Regions from separate parts of the Amycolatopsis sp. NPDC005003 genome, predicted to be linked through region 1. Evidence: predicted binding sites of a transcription regulator. Region 1 holds the regulator's gene; the other holds the start of a gene.
The links. The regulator HspR, encoded in region 1, represses chaperone genes until heat shock. The targets are predictions, from matches to a motif close to ANNTTGAGTNNNNNNNACTCAANNT.
Positions count from the first base shown of each region.

Region 2: the regulator HspR is predicted to act here: its motif matches at 3,343-3,367, upstream of lon (endopeptidase La).

Region 1 is NZ_JBSGAI010000034.1:43,452-49,448, forward strand. It holds gene grpE (nucleotide exchange factor GrpE) at 1-420, shown strand, start outside; gene dnaJ (molecular chaperone DnaJ) at 454-1,629, shown strand; gene ACWED2_RS32775 (heat shock protein transcriptional repressor HspR) at 1,635-2,060, shown strand; gene ACWED2_RS32780 (DUF305 domain-containing protein) at 2,221-2,745, opposite strand; gene ACWED2_RS32785 (lytic polysaccharide monooxygenase) at 2,742-3,491, opposite strand; gene ACWED2_RS32790 (dienelactone hydrolase family protein) at 3,639-4,355, opposite strand; gene ACWED2_RS32795 (globin domain-containing protein) at 4,430-5,533, opposite strand; gene ACWED2_RS32800 (globin domain-containing protein) at 5,892-5,997, opposite strand, start outside.
Region 2 is NZ_JBSGAI010000016.1:120,017-126,013, forward strand. It holds gene ACWED2_RS20455 (class I SAM-dependent methyltransferase) at 36-866, shown strand; gene lon (endopeptidase La) at 926-3,328, opposite strand; gene ACWED2_RS20465 (SAM-dependent methyltransferase) at 3,429-4,283, opposite strand; gene ACWED2_RS20470 (GNAT family N-acetyltransferase) at 4,354-5,292, opposite strand; gene ACWED2_RS20475 (putative bifunctional diguanylate cyclase/phosphodiesterase) at 5,530-5,997, shown strand, end outside.

The DNA.
Region 1 (5,997 bases):
TACCGCAAGCGGGTCGAGCGCGACCGCGAGGCGGTCGTGATCGGCGCGAAGGCGACGGTGGTCAACGACCTGCTGCCGCTGCTCGACGACCTCGAGCGGGCCGAGCAGCACGGCGACCTCACCGGCGCGTTCAAGGCCGTCGGCGACAAGCTGATCAGCGGCCTGCAGCGCGCGGGCCTCGAGTCGTTCGGCGCCGAGGGCGAGGCCTTCGACCCGAGCGTGCACGAGGCCGTGCAGCACAACACCTCGCCGGACGTGGCGGGCCCGACGGTCACCGTGGTCATGCGCCGCGGGTACCGCTTCGGGGATCGCGTACTGCGGGCGGCGCTGGTCGGCGTGACCGACCACGAGCCCGGCGCGGCCCCGTCCGTCGGTGGCGAGCCGCCACTCGACGGCGGAGCCGATGAGCAGCAGCAGTAAGAGGAAAAACCAAGTGGGAGGAGGAGACGCCCGATGAGCGCACGGGAATGGATCGGTAAGGACTTCTACCGTGAACTGGGCGTCTCCTCCGACGCCACCGCGGACGAAATCAAGAAGGCCTACCGGAAGCTGGCCAAGGAGAACCACCCGGACGCGAACGCCGGCAACGCGCAGGCGGAGCAGAAGTTCAAGGCGGTTTCCGAGGCCTACGGCGTGCTCTCCGACGCGAGCAAGCGCAAGGAGTACGACGAGGCGCGGCGGCTGTTCGGCGGCGGGGGTGGCTTCAACTTCCCCGGTGGCGGCGGTGGCGGCAGTTTCGACATGGGCGACATCTTCGGCCAGGCCGGCGCCGGCGCGGGTCAGCAGGGCGGCTTCGGCGGCCTCGGCGACATCCTCGGCGGGATCTTCGGCCGCGGCCGGTCGTCGGCGGGCGCGACGGCGAACCGGCCGCAGCGCGGTGCCGACGTCGAGACGGACGTCCGGATCGACTTCACCGAGGCGGTCAAGGGCGCGACCCTGCCGCTGCGGCTGTCGAGCCCGGCGACCTGCGCGACCTGCAACGGCAACGGTGCCCGGCCGGGGACTTCGCCGCGGACCTGCCCGACCTGTTCCGGTTCGGGGCTGGTCAGCCGCAGCCAGGGCGCGTTCGCGTTCTCGGAGCCGTGCCGCGACTGCCGCGGCCGCGGGACGATCATCGACGACCCGTGCCCCGAATGCGGCGGCGAAGGCATCAGCACGCGCACCCGCACGCTGACCGTCCGGATCCCGCCGGGCGTCGACGACGACCAGCGCATCCGGCTGGCCGGCCAGGGTGAGCCGGGCCGGGGCGGGGCGCAGGCGGGTGACCTTTACGTCCGCGTGCACGTGGCTCCCCACGCGCTGTTCGGGCGCAAGGGGCTCGACCTGACGATCACCGTGCCGGTGGACTTCACGGAGCTGACGCTCGGCACCACGATCACGGTGCCGACGCTGGAAGGCAAGGTCTCGCTCAAGGTGTCGCCGGGCACGGCGAGCGGACGGGTGCTGCGCGTGCGCGGCAAGGGCATCGCCAAGCGCGACGGTTCGCAAGGTGACCTGCTCGTCACCCTCCAGGCGGCGATTCCCGCCAAACTGGACGACAAGGCGCGCGAGGCACTGCAGGCGTACGCCGAGGCGATGGCCGGGCACGACCCCCGGCCAGAGATCACCGAGCTGCTGCAAGGTAGGTGAGAGTGGTGTTCGGCGGGATTCCCCAGGAAGGCGACGAGGAGACCCCGGTGTTCGTCATCTCGGTGGCGGCCCAGCTCGCCGGGATGCACGCGCAGACGCTGCGCACGTACGACCGGCAGGGCCTGGTCTCACCGGGCCGCACCCCCGGCGGCGGGCGGCGCTACTCGATGCGGGACATCGCGCTGCTGCGCGAGGTCCAGCGGCTGTCGCAGGAAGACGGCGTCAACCTGGCCGGCATCAAGCGCATCATCGAACTGGAAAACCAGGTCGACGCGCTGCGGGCCCGGATCACCGAGCTGACCGAAGAACTGGCCGCGGCGTACGTGGCCGCGGAACAGGCGACGGCGGCGGCGCACGCGTCCTACCGCCGGGACCTGGTGCCGCTCAACCAGCAGACGGCGCTGGTGGTCTGGCGGCCCAAGCGCCGCTGACGACCAACGCGACGAAGGCCTCCCCGGGCGACCGGGGAGGCCTTCGCGCATGTGGAGAACCGGCCCTCATGGGGCCTGCGGGCACGAGAAACTGTCGGTGCCTGCGGGTAGCGTGGAAAACGGGGGCCTGCTCAGACAGGTTTCCCCGGCGCGCCGCGGGTCACGTCTTGACGTTCAGCAGCTGCTTGACCTCCGCCGTCCGGGACTCGATCACCCGCCGGGCCAGGTCGCGGGCCTGGGCGTTGACCCCGCCGCCTGGTCCGTTCTCCGTCCGGGCCAGCTCGACCGCTCCCTGCTGCTGTCCGGTCAGGACGTCCAGGAACCGGCGGGTGAACTCGCTGTCCGGCGCCGTCCGGAGCGCTCCGACCAGGTCCGGTGCCGTCGTCTTCAGGCCGCCGTGGCCGGCGTGGGCCTGCGGGGCCACCGCCTCGGGCTGGTCCCACTCGCGGAGCCAGCGTCGCATGTCGTCGACCTCGGTCTGCTGGGTCACCTCGATCGCCGCCGCCAGCTCCTTCAGCGAGGGCGGCAGCGGGCGGGCCGAAGCCAGCCGGACGATCTCGATGCCCTGCTGGTTCTGGGGAATCAGCATCTGCAGGAACATCACGTCGGCCGCGTTGTGCTGCGGAGGGGCCGTCGTCGCGCAGCCGGTCAGGAGCAGCGCGACGACGGCCAGGACCACTCTCACTGGCGCTGCCAGAGCGCCGGGGTGTTCGGCGGCTCCCAGCCCGCGATCGCCGTGTGCGCCTGGATGCAGCGGTAGGTCGCGCCGCCGTACGTCACGACGTCGCCCACCTTGTACGCCGTGCCCGCCGCCCACGTGCCACCCGTCGGCGGCTTGGTCGTGGTGGTGGGCGGCCGGGTCGTCGTGGTCGGGGGCGGCGTGGTGGTCGTCGGCGGCGGGGTGCCGCCTCCGCCGACCTGGAGGTCGACGCAGCTGTAGAACGCGTTGGCCGTGTCCGCGATGTTCCAGATCGCCAGCACCTTGATCCGGCCCGAATAGCCGGCCAGGTTCACCGTGTGCGACAGCGTCGACGGCGGCTGCTGGTTGTTGCCGTCGAACACCGCGACCCGGGTGCCGCCGACGTAGTACTCGTAGTTCGACGTCGAGTGCCGGGCGGTGAACACCCAGTTGAACGTCACCGTGCTGCCCACCGACTTGGCCGGCCACGGCTTCGACTCGTCGGCCAGCTCGGCGAACTGCGACAACCCGGCGTTGCAGCTGCGCAGCCCCTTCGGGCCTTCGACGCTCTGCGGCTCGTAGATGATCTGCCCGCAGTCGGGGACCTTCCCGGCCGCGCAGTTGGCCTGCCGGCTGGGCGGGTCGGACACGTAACCGTGGGCGCTCGCGGAGGTGGCGGGGAGGGCGACGACCAGCACCGGCGCGAGCAGGGCGCCGGCCGCGGCCGCGAAGAGCGTTCTTTTCCAGGTCATTTCGGCTCCTCGAGGGGGAACGGCGTTGTTCCGGCAGGGGAGGACGAGCGAGCACATCCGGGGAAGATGTGGTCTAGACCATAAGGCGATTCGGGCACAACGGTCAACGAACTACCGCCGTTCGACGAATTCGCTGCTCCGCTCGGCTCAGTGCGAAGGTCGGGACGGCTGCTGCAGGTGTTCGCCGAAGAAGGACGTCACCCGGCGCCACGCGTCTTCGGCCGATTCGTGGTGGTAGGTGAAGCCGACGACCTTGAGCAGCAGGTTCACCGGGGCCGCCGTGTCGATCTTGTTGGCGAACCCGTGGCTGGCGTCCGGGTACTCCTTGACGTCGTGCGGGACGCCGCGCTCGGTCAGCGCCGTCTCGAGCTTCGCCGCGGCGCCGCGCAGCCCGAAGTCCTTCTTGCCGAAGCTGGCGACGATCGGGCAGGCGTCGTCGAGCACCGACAGGTTCTTCGGCAGCTGCCCGTAGTACGGCGCGGACGCCTCGAACCCGCGTGACGCCGCGACGAGCGCGAAGCCGCCGCCCATGCAGAACCCGGCGATGCCGACCCGGCCCGAGCAGTCGTCCCGGCCCGTCAGGAGCGTGCGGGCGGCCTCGATGTCGTCGAAGCTGCGACCGCGTTGGGCGAACATGTCCGAGAACACCCGCCGCACGCAGCGGCGCATTCCCCCGCGCGAATACAGGTCCGGGCTGAGCGCGAGGTAGCCCTCGCGGGCGAAGCGGTCGGTGATGTTCTTCGTGTCCTGGCTCAGCCCGAACGCGTCGTGGATGAGCACCACACCGGGGTGGGGTCCCGTGCCGGCGGGCTCCGCCAGGTAGCCGCCGATGGTGCCGTCCGAAACCGGAATAGTCATCTCCATATCGGCGAAGATAGCGAGAAACCACCGGTGCGGCGCGGGGTGCTGAGAGTCTCTCAGCGCATTCCGGACAAACCTCAGTCCATGGTGAACGGGTCGTAGGATATTCGTTCCAGATCGATCCCCCTGGCCAGCAGCTTGGCGACGGTCGCCTGGATCATCGGCGGCGAACCGGAAACGAGCACCTCGTGGTTCCGCCACGTGCCGCGCTGGGTGACGGCGTGGGCGAGCGTGCCGCGGTCGCCGCCGGCCAGCGCGCCCTCCTCGGTGACCGGGGTGACCGTCAGCCACTTCGACATCGCGGCCAGCCGGCGCAGCTCCTCCAGCGCGTACAGGTCCTCCGGTCGCCGTCCGCCGAAGAACAGGTGCACCGGCGGGTTCCGCTTCCAGCGCGAAAGGTCGTCGAGGATCGCCAGCAACGGCGTGATCCCGGTGCCGCCGCCGATCATCAGCAGCCGCCGCTTCGTGGACGTCGGGCGCACGTTCAGCACGCCCATCGACGGCCCGAGGCGCCACACGTCGCCCGGCTTGGTGTGGTTGACGATGCTCCCGCTGACCCAGCCGCCGGGCACCGCGCGCACGTGGAAGGTGAGCTGACCGTCGCCGCGCGGCGCGTTCGCCGGCGAGAAGTACCGCCAGAACCGTGGCCGCTGCGGCACTTCCACGCTGACGTACTCGCCGGCGCGGTAGGGCAGGAGGCCTTCGGTGCGCACCTTCACCAGTGCGACGTCGCGGCTGAGCTTCCGGTGCTCGAGCACGGTCGCCGACCACGCCGCCGGTCCCGTTTCCGCCTGGGCCGCTTCGCGCATCGTCTTGGCGATGAGCCCGTAGGCCGAGGTCCACGCCGATTCGACCTCGGTGGTCCACTTCTCCTTAAGGAATCGTTTCAACGCGGCGATCAGCGCGACGCCGACGGCGTCGTAGTGCCGCGAGACGACGGCGAACTTCCGGTGGTCGCGGCCCAGTTGCCCCAGGAAGGTGACCAGCTCGTCGGGCCGGTCCACCATCTGCACCACGTACACCAGCGCGCGCAGCAGCCTGCTCCGCTGCGTCGTCATGGTCACCGGGAACAGATCCCGGCAATCGGGGGCGACCACGAACAACGCACCGTAGAAGTACTGCGCCAGTTCCTCTGCTTTCGGTTCGACCTCCGCAAAACTTTCACGAATCAACCGGGCCATCTCTCGACCTTCCACGGCCGAAACAGGAACTGTCTCGGGCATGGTGGAGATCTTCACGGATTCAGCACTCATCGGGAACGGTATTCTCCAGTCGTGCCAAGGCTTTCGCGCCGTGCATGCGGCGTCGCTGTGGCGGTGCCGCCCCCGAGGGTTCCCGACTGTAGGCGAATTCCCGTGCAGATGCGCGTGATTCCGCGGCTTCCCGCTCGAACGGAGCAATTCAAGTACGCCCGGTCAACCCCGTCTGTCGCAGCGTGAGAATGATCACCGCGCCGGATTCATCCGTTACGGGTTATCGATTTCCGAAGCGTAACGAATCCATTCACCGGACGGCGGATTGCCACTGCGCCGCCGGTGGCTAGTCGATCGTGAACGGGTCGTACTGGATCTGGTCCAGCGCGCTGCCCGCGACCAGCATGCGTGACACGGTCGCGCGGATCATCGCCGGCGAGCCGGACACCAGG
Region 2 (5,997 bases), on a different contig from region 1:
CTGCCGGGGTTTCCACCGAGTCGTTGGAGGAGCACATGGCCATTCCCGCTGCGTTGCGACCCGTCCGTGAAGAGCTGGTCCGGGTGCAGTACGCCGAACCCGCGCTCGTCGCCGGCTACGCGAACGACCACGCCGGCTGGGGACCCACCGCTCGGTACCACCATTCGCGGCGCTATGCCATCGACCAGGTCCTCGCCGGCTGCCCCGGCGGTGATCTGCTCGACGTCGGGTGCGGGCCCGGGATGATGGTGCGGCACCTGCTCGACACGCGGCCCGGGGACTTCCGGATCACCGCCTGCGACCAGTCGGCGGCGATGGTCGACGCCGTCGCGGCGCGGGCGGGCCGCGAAGTCCGGCTGGCGGTCGGGGACATCCAGGAGATGCCGTTCGGCGACCGGGAGTTCGACGTCGTCCTCGCGATGGGCGTCCTCGAGTACACCGACGCCGCGCAGGCCCTGCGCGAAGTCGCCCGGGTCACCCGGCCCGGCGGGCTCGTCGTGACGACGATGCTCAACCCGAGGAGCCCGTACCGGCTCTTCGAATGGGGTGTCTTCTGGCCCGCCCGCCGCACACTCGGCGCGCTGGAACGCGCCGTCGGCGTCCCGCCCTCGAGACGGCACGGGGCCCGCCGCACCGGGATCGTCGCGCTCACCCCGCGGCGCCTGCGGGAGCTGCTGTGGCGCGCCGGCCTGCAGCCGGGTCAGGTCATCGCCTACGACGTCACCGCGTCGGTGCCGCCGGTCGACCGGCTCGTCCGGCGGCGGGACCGCTCGTGGCGGGCGCGGCCGGAAACCACGATCGCGCACGGCGCCAAGCGCTGGCTCGGCACCGGCTACCTCGTCGCCGCCCGGAAGGTCGGAGCATAAGGGAACGGCCGGTTTCCCTTGGGGGAGAGGGAAACCGGCCGTCACGGCGGCGCTCGGGGTTACGCCGCCTGGGAAACCGGCGTCGAAGCCGGGGTCAGGGCGAGGTCGAGGACCTCGCGGACGTTCGCCACCGCGTGGACGTCCAGCTGGCTCAGCACCTCGGCCGGGACGTCGTCCAGGTCCGGCTCGTTGCGCTGCGGGATGATCACCGTCTTCATCCCCGCCCGGTGAGCCGCCAGCAGCTTCTGCTTCACGCCGCCGATCGGGAGGACGCGCCCGGTCAGGGACACCTCGCCGGTCATCGCCACGTCCGCGCGGACCACGCGGCCGGAGAGCAGGGACGCCAGCGCCGTCGTCATCGTGACGCCCGCCGACGGCCCGTCCTTCGGGACCGCGCCCGCCGGCACGTGGACGTGGATGCCGCGCTTGCGCAGGTCACCGACCGGCAGCTCCAGCTCCGCGCCGTGCGACCGCAGGTAGGACAGCGCGATCTGCACCGACTCCTTCATCACGTCGCCGAGCTGGCCGGTCAGCTGCAGCCCGGACGCGCCGGACTCCTCGTCGGCCAGCGACGCCTCGATGTAGAGGACGTCACCGCCCGCGCCGGTCACCGCCAGGCCGGTCGCCACGCCCGGGGTCGCCGTGCGCTGCGTCGACGCCGGCAGCGACGACTCCGGGATGTGCCGCGGCCGGCCCAGGTACGTCTCCAGGTCCGGAGCGTCGACCGAAAGCGGCAGCGATACCTCGTCCAGCGCCACCTTGGTCGCGACCTTCCGCAGCACCTTGGCGATCGTCCGGTTCGCGTCGCGCACGCCCGCCTCGCGGGTGTACTCGGCGGCGATCCGGCTGAACGCGGCGTCCGTCAGCACGACGTCCGCGGTGCCCAGGCCGGCGCGCTCCAGCTCGCGGGGGAGCAGGTGGTCGCGGGCGATGGTGACCTTTTCGTGCTCGGTGTAGCCGTCCAGCGTGACGAGCTCCATGCGGTCCAGCAGCGGGCCGGGGATGGTCTCCAGCGCGTTGGCCGTGGCCAGGAACACGACGTCGGACAGGTCCAGCTCGACCTCGAGGTAGTGGTCGCGGAACGTGTGGTTCTGCTCCGGGTCCAGCACTTCGAGCAGCGCCGCGGTCGGGTCGCCGCGGTAGTCGGCGCCGACCTTGTCGATCTCGTCGAGCAGCACGACCGGGTTCATCGAGCCGGCTTCCTTGATGGCGCGGACGATCCGGCCGGGCAGCGCGCCGACGTACGTGCGGCGGTGACCGCGGATCTCGGCCTCGTCGCGGATGCCGCCCAGCGCGACGCGGACGAACTTGCGGCCCATGGCCTTGGCGACGGACTCACCCAGCGACGTCTTGCCGACCCCGGGAGGGCCCGCGAGGGCGAGCACGGCACCGGAACGACGGCCGCCGACCGGACCCAGGCCCGACTCGGCGCGGCGCTTGCGGACGGCCAGGTACTCGATGATGCGTTCCTTGACGTCGTCCAGACCGGCGTGGTCGGCGTCCAAAACGGCCCGTGCCGCGGCGATGTCGTAGACGTCCTCGGTGCGCTCGTTCCAGGGCAGTTCCAGGACGGTGTCCAGCCAAGTGCGGATCCAGCCGCCTTCGGGGGACTGCTCGGACGTGCGGTCCAGTTTGTCCACTTCGGCCAGTGCGGCCTTCTTGACGGCGTCGGGCAGCTCGGCGCCTTCGACACGGGCGCGGTAGTCCGTCTCGTCAGCGGTGCCGTCGAGCTCGCCCAGCTCCTTGCGGATCGCTTCGAGCTGGCGGCGCAGCAGGAACTCCTTCTGCTGCTTCTCCATGCCCTCGGCGACGTCCTTGCGGATCGTGTCGGTCACCTCGAGCTCGGCGAGGTGCTCCTTGCTCCACTCGAGAGCCTTCTCCAGGCGGGCGCTGACGTCCAAAGCGGACAGCAGCTCGAGCTTCTGCTCGGTGGACAGGTACGGCGCGTTGCCGGACAGGTCGGCGACCGCGGACGGCTCCTCGACCTGCTGGACGGCGTCGATCAGCTGCCAGCCGCCGCGCTGCTGGAGGATCGAGATGACGACGGCCTTGTACTCGGCCGCGAGCTTCGCGGTCTGGTCGTCGGTGGTCTCGGGGGCGTCCTCGGCGTGCACCCAGCGGGCGGCGCCGGGACCGTCGGCGATCCGGCCGACGACCGCGCGGGCCGTGCCGCGCAGCAGGACGGCGGCCTTGCCCCCGGGCACGCGGCCGATGCGCTCGACCGTGGCGACGGTGCCGAACTCGGCGTACTCGCCGTGGACGCGCGGGACGATGAGGACCTCGGCCTTGGCGGCCGAAGCCGAGCGGATGCCGGGGAACGACGCCTGGCTCGGCGTCTTGGCCTGGGCGGACTCCACCGCGGCCCGCGTCTCGGTGTCGGTCAGGTCGAGCGGGACGACCATGCCCGGCAGCACGACGTCGTCATCGAGCGGGAGCACGGGCAGGAGGCGGGTGTCGGACATGTGCACTCCTCGGTTAGTTGAGTCTGCTTAGCTCAACTCTCCGATGGGTGTGTTTGTTTCCGATGGTGCGTTCGCCCACAGCGATCGGGGAAACCGCAGGTCAGGAGCCTGGCTTCGCCGCCACGGCGCACCACGCGAACGGCCGGGCCTCCGCCTCGAGGGCGTTGATCTTCCGGTCCGGCCGCCAGTCCGGCAGGTGCACGATGCCCGGTTCGAGGATCGGCCAGTCGCCGAAGAGCGGCTCGATTTCTTCGCGGTTGCGCAGCCAGACCGGGTTGCTCGTCTTCCGGTACTGCTCGACGAACCACCGCAGCCCGTCCAGGTGCGGACCCGCTCCGTCGCCTTCGCTCATCTGCGAGATCGCCAGCCAGCTGCCCGGCGCGAGCGCGTCCCGGTACGTCGCCAGCAGTCCCTCCGGGTCGTCGTCCGGGCCGACGAAGTGCAGCACCGCCGCCATGATCAGGCAGACCGGCTGGGAGAAGTCGATCAGCCGGCGCGTCTCTTCGGCGCGTAGCACCGACTTCGCGTCCCGCATGTCGGCCTGGACGATGCCGGCCCAGTCCGTCGCCATGCCCTCTTCGAGGATCAGCGTCGCGTGGGCGACGGCGACCGGCTCGTAGTCGACGTAGACGACCTTCGCGTCGTGGTCCTCCGGCAGCTCCGCCTCGACGACCTCGTGCACGTTGCCCGCCGTCGGCACGCCCGAGCCGAGGTCGATGAACTGCCGGATGCCGGCCCGCAGCGCCGCGCGGACCGCGCGGTTCATGAACTCGCGGTTCTGCTTCGACCCCGGGCGCACCAGCGGCCACTGCTGCTCCATGCGCCGGCCGAACTCGCGGTCCACGGCCCAGTTCTGGGTACCGCCCAGGTACCAGTCGTAGATCCGGGCCGCGGACGGCTTCTCGGTGTCGACTCCCTCGGGCGCTCTCGGCGCGGAATCCCGCTGGTCGGTCACTTCAGGCTCCCCTCGCTGGCGGCGAGGTCAGCCTATAAGTTCCGCCCACCCTCGGTAATCCTCCAGTAGTTCACCGAACAGCCGGTCGACGCTGCCAGTACGTCCACAGCGGGCGGTACCCCTGCGCGTACCAGAACGGCGTCGACAGCGGGTTCGCCGCCGCGTGGTGCAGCAGGACGACGTCGGCGCCTTCCTCGTCGAGGACGTGGTGGGCGTGCGTCGCCAGCGCGGTACCGACGCCGGACGACCGCGCCGCCTCCGCCACGGCCAGTGACGACAGGTAGCCCACCCGGGAAGCGGCGACGCGGCCGCTGATCCAGCCGGTCTCGCCCGGGTGCTGCACGCTCACCATGCCGAGCGGACGCCCGTACAGCTCGGCGATCCACAATGGCGGCTCCGGCCGCTTCAGCTGCTCGGCGAGGTCCTTGGCCAGGATCTCCTCGACGCCGGTGCGCCAGTTCACCGTGCCGTACTGGGCGTCGTAGGAGTGCAGCTCCATGCCGAGCGCCACCGCCGTCTCGAGGTCGCCGGGCTCGGCGCGGCGGATCTTGACCCCGGGTGTGCCCAGCGGGGTGGCCGGCACCAGCCGCTGCGAAGGGCGGACCGCGACCACCCGCAGCGGGGCGAAGCCGTGGTGCAGCATTTCCCGCGCGCCGGCGGCGTCGCGGCTCGCGCGCGGCACGATCGCCGCCGTCTCGGTGTCGCCGCGCTCGGCGACCGCGCGCAGATGTTCATCCCATCGGGTGAGGAGGGCGTCGAGGACGGCCGCCGGCTGCGGACCGGCCAGCTGGAGGTCGAGGCGGTGTTCGGTCAGCGCGCGCCACGGGGCGTTCGGGGCGTCGCGGTCGACCTGGACGCGGGAAGCCAGCCCGGACGCGGCGGAGTCGCCCGTCGCCACCTCCAGGACCACCGCGTTTTCCGCTGCTTCGAAGGGAGTCGAGCCGGGGAGGAGGGGATCCACCGCCGCGAGCCGCGCCGCGTGCTCGGTGGCAATCACATCGCTGTGCATGCGCCCATTGAAGCGCTACCCGGTGTCTTGTGCGTATGGGAATCGGCAGAGTTCGGACATCCGGCGTTTCACCCTCTGGTCCACGCAGGTCAGCGCGTTCGAGGCATTGTTAACCCTGGGGTGATCTCCTACTGTCTCGAAAGGGACACGGGTACGCCTGACGGGGTACGGTATGGCCCTTGTCCACACCCGAAGTCACGAATCAGCACCGGTGGACAAGCCGGGAGGGAAGGTCGGATGCCGGACACCAACGCCCACGGCGACGCCGTCGCGCAGGCGCAGCCCGGGCCTGGAGCCGCTTCCGGGACACCACCCGTCTCCGCCGAAGCCCGCACCGACGAGCGCCGCTTCCGCGTGTACACCTTCGCCGTGCTGAGCCTCGGGCTCGTCGCCTCGTTCGCGGTCGGCTCGTGGCTGCCGTTCGAGTGGAACGACCGGCTGCTGTGGATCGGGCCGGTGCTGGCGATCGCCTTCCTGCTCGCCGAACAGCTCGGCATCAACGTCGACGTCCGCAGCGGCATCTCCTGGACGATCTCGTTCACCGAGATCCCGCTCGTCATCGGGTTCTTCATCGCGCCGTTCGAAGTCGTGCTGGCCGCGCACCTCGTCGCCGGCATCGGCACGCTGCTCGCGCGCAAGGTCGCCGGCCGCGTGCTCTACAACGCGGGCGCCTTCCTGCTCGAGATCACCGGCGCCTTCGCGGTC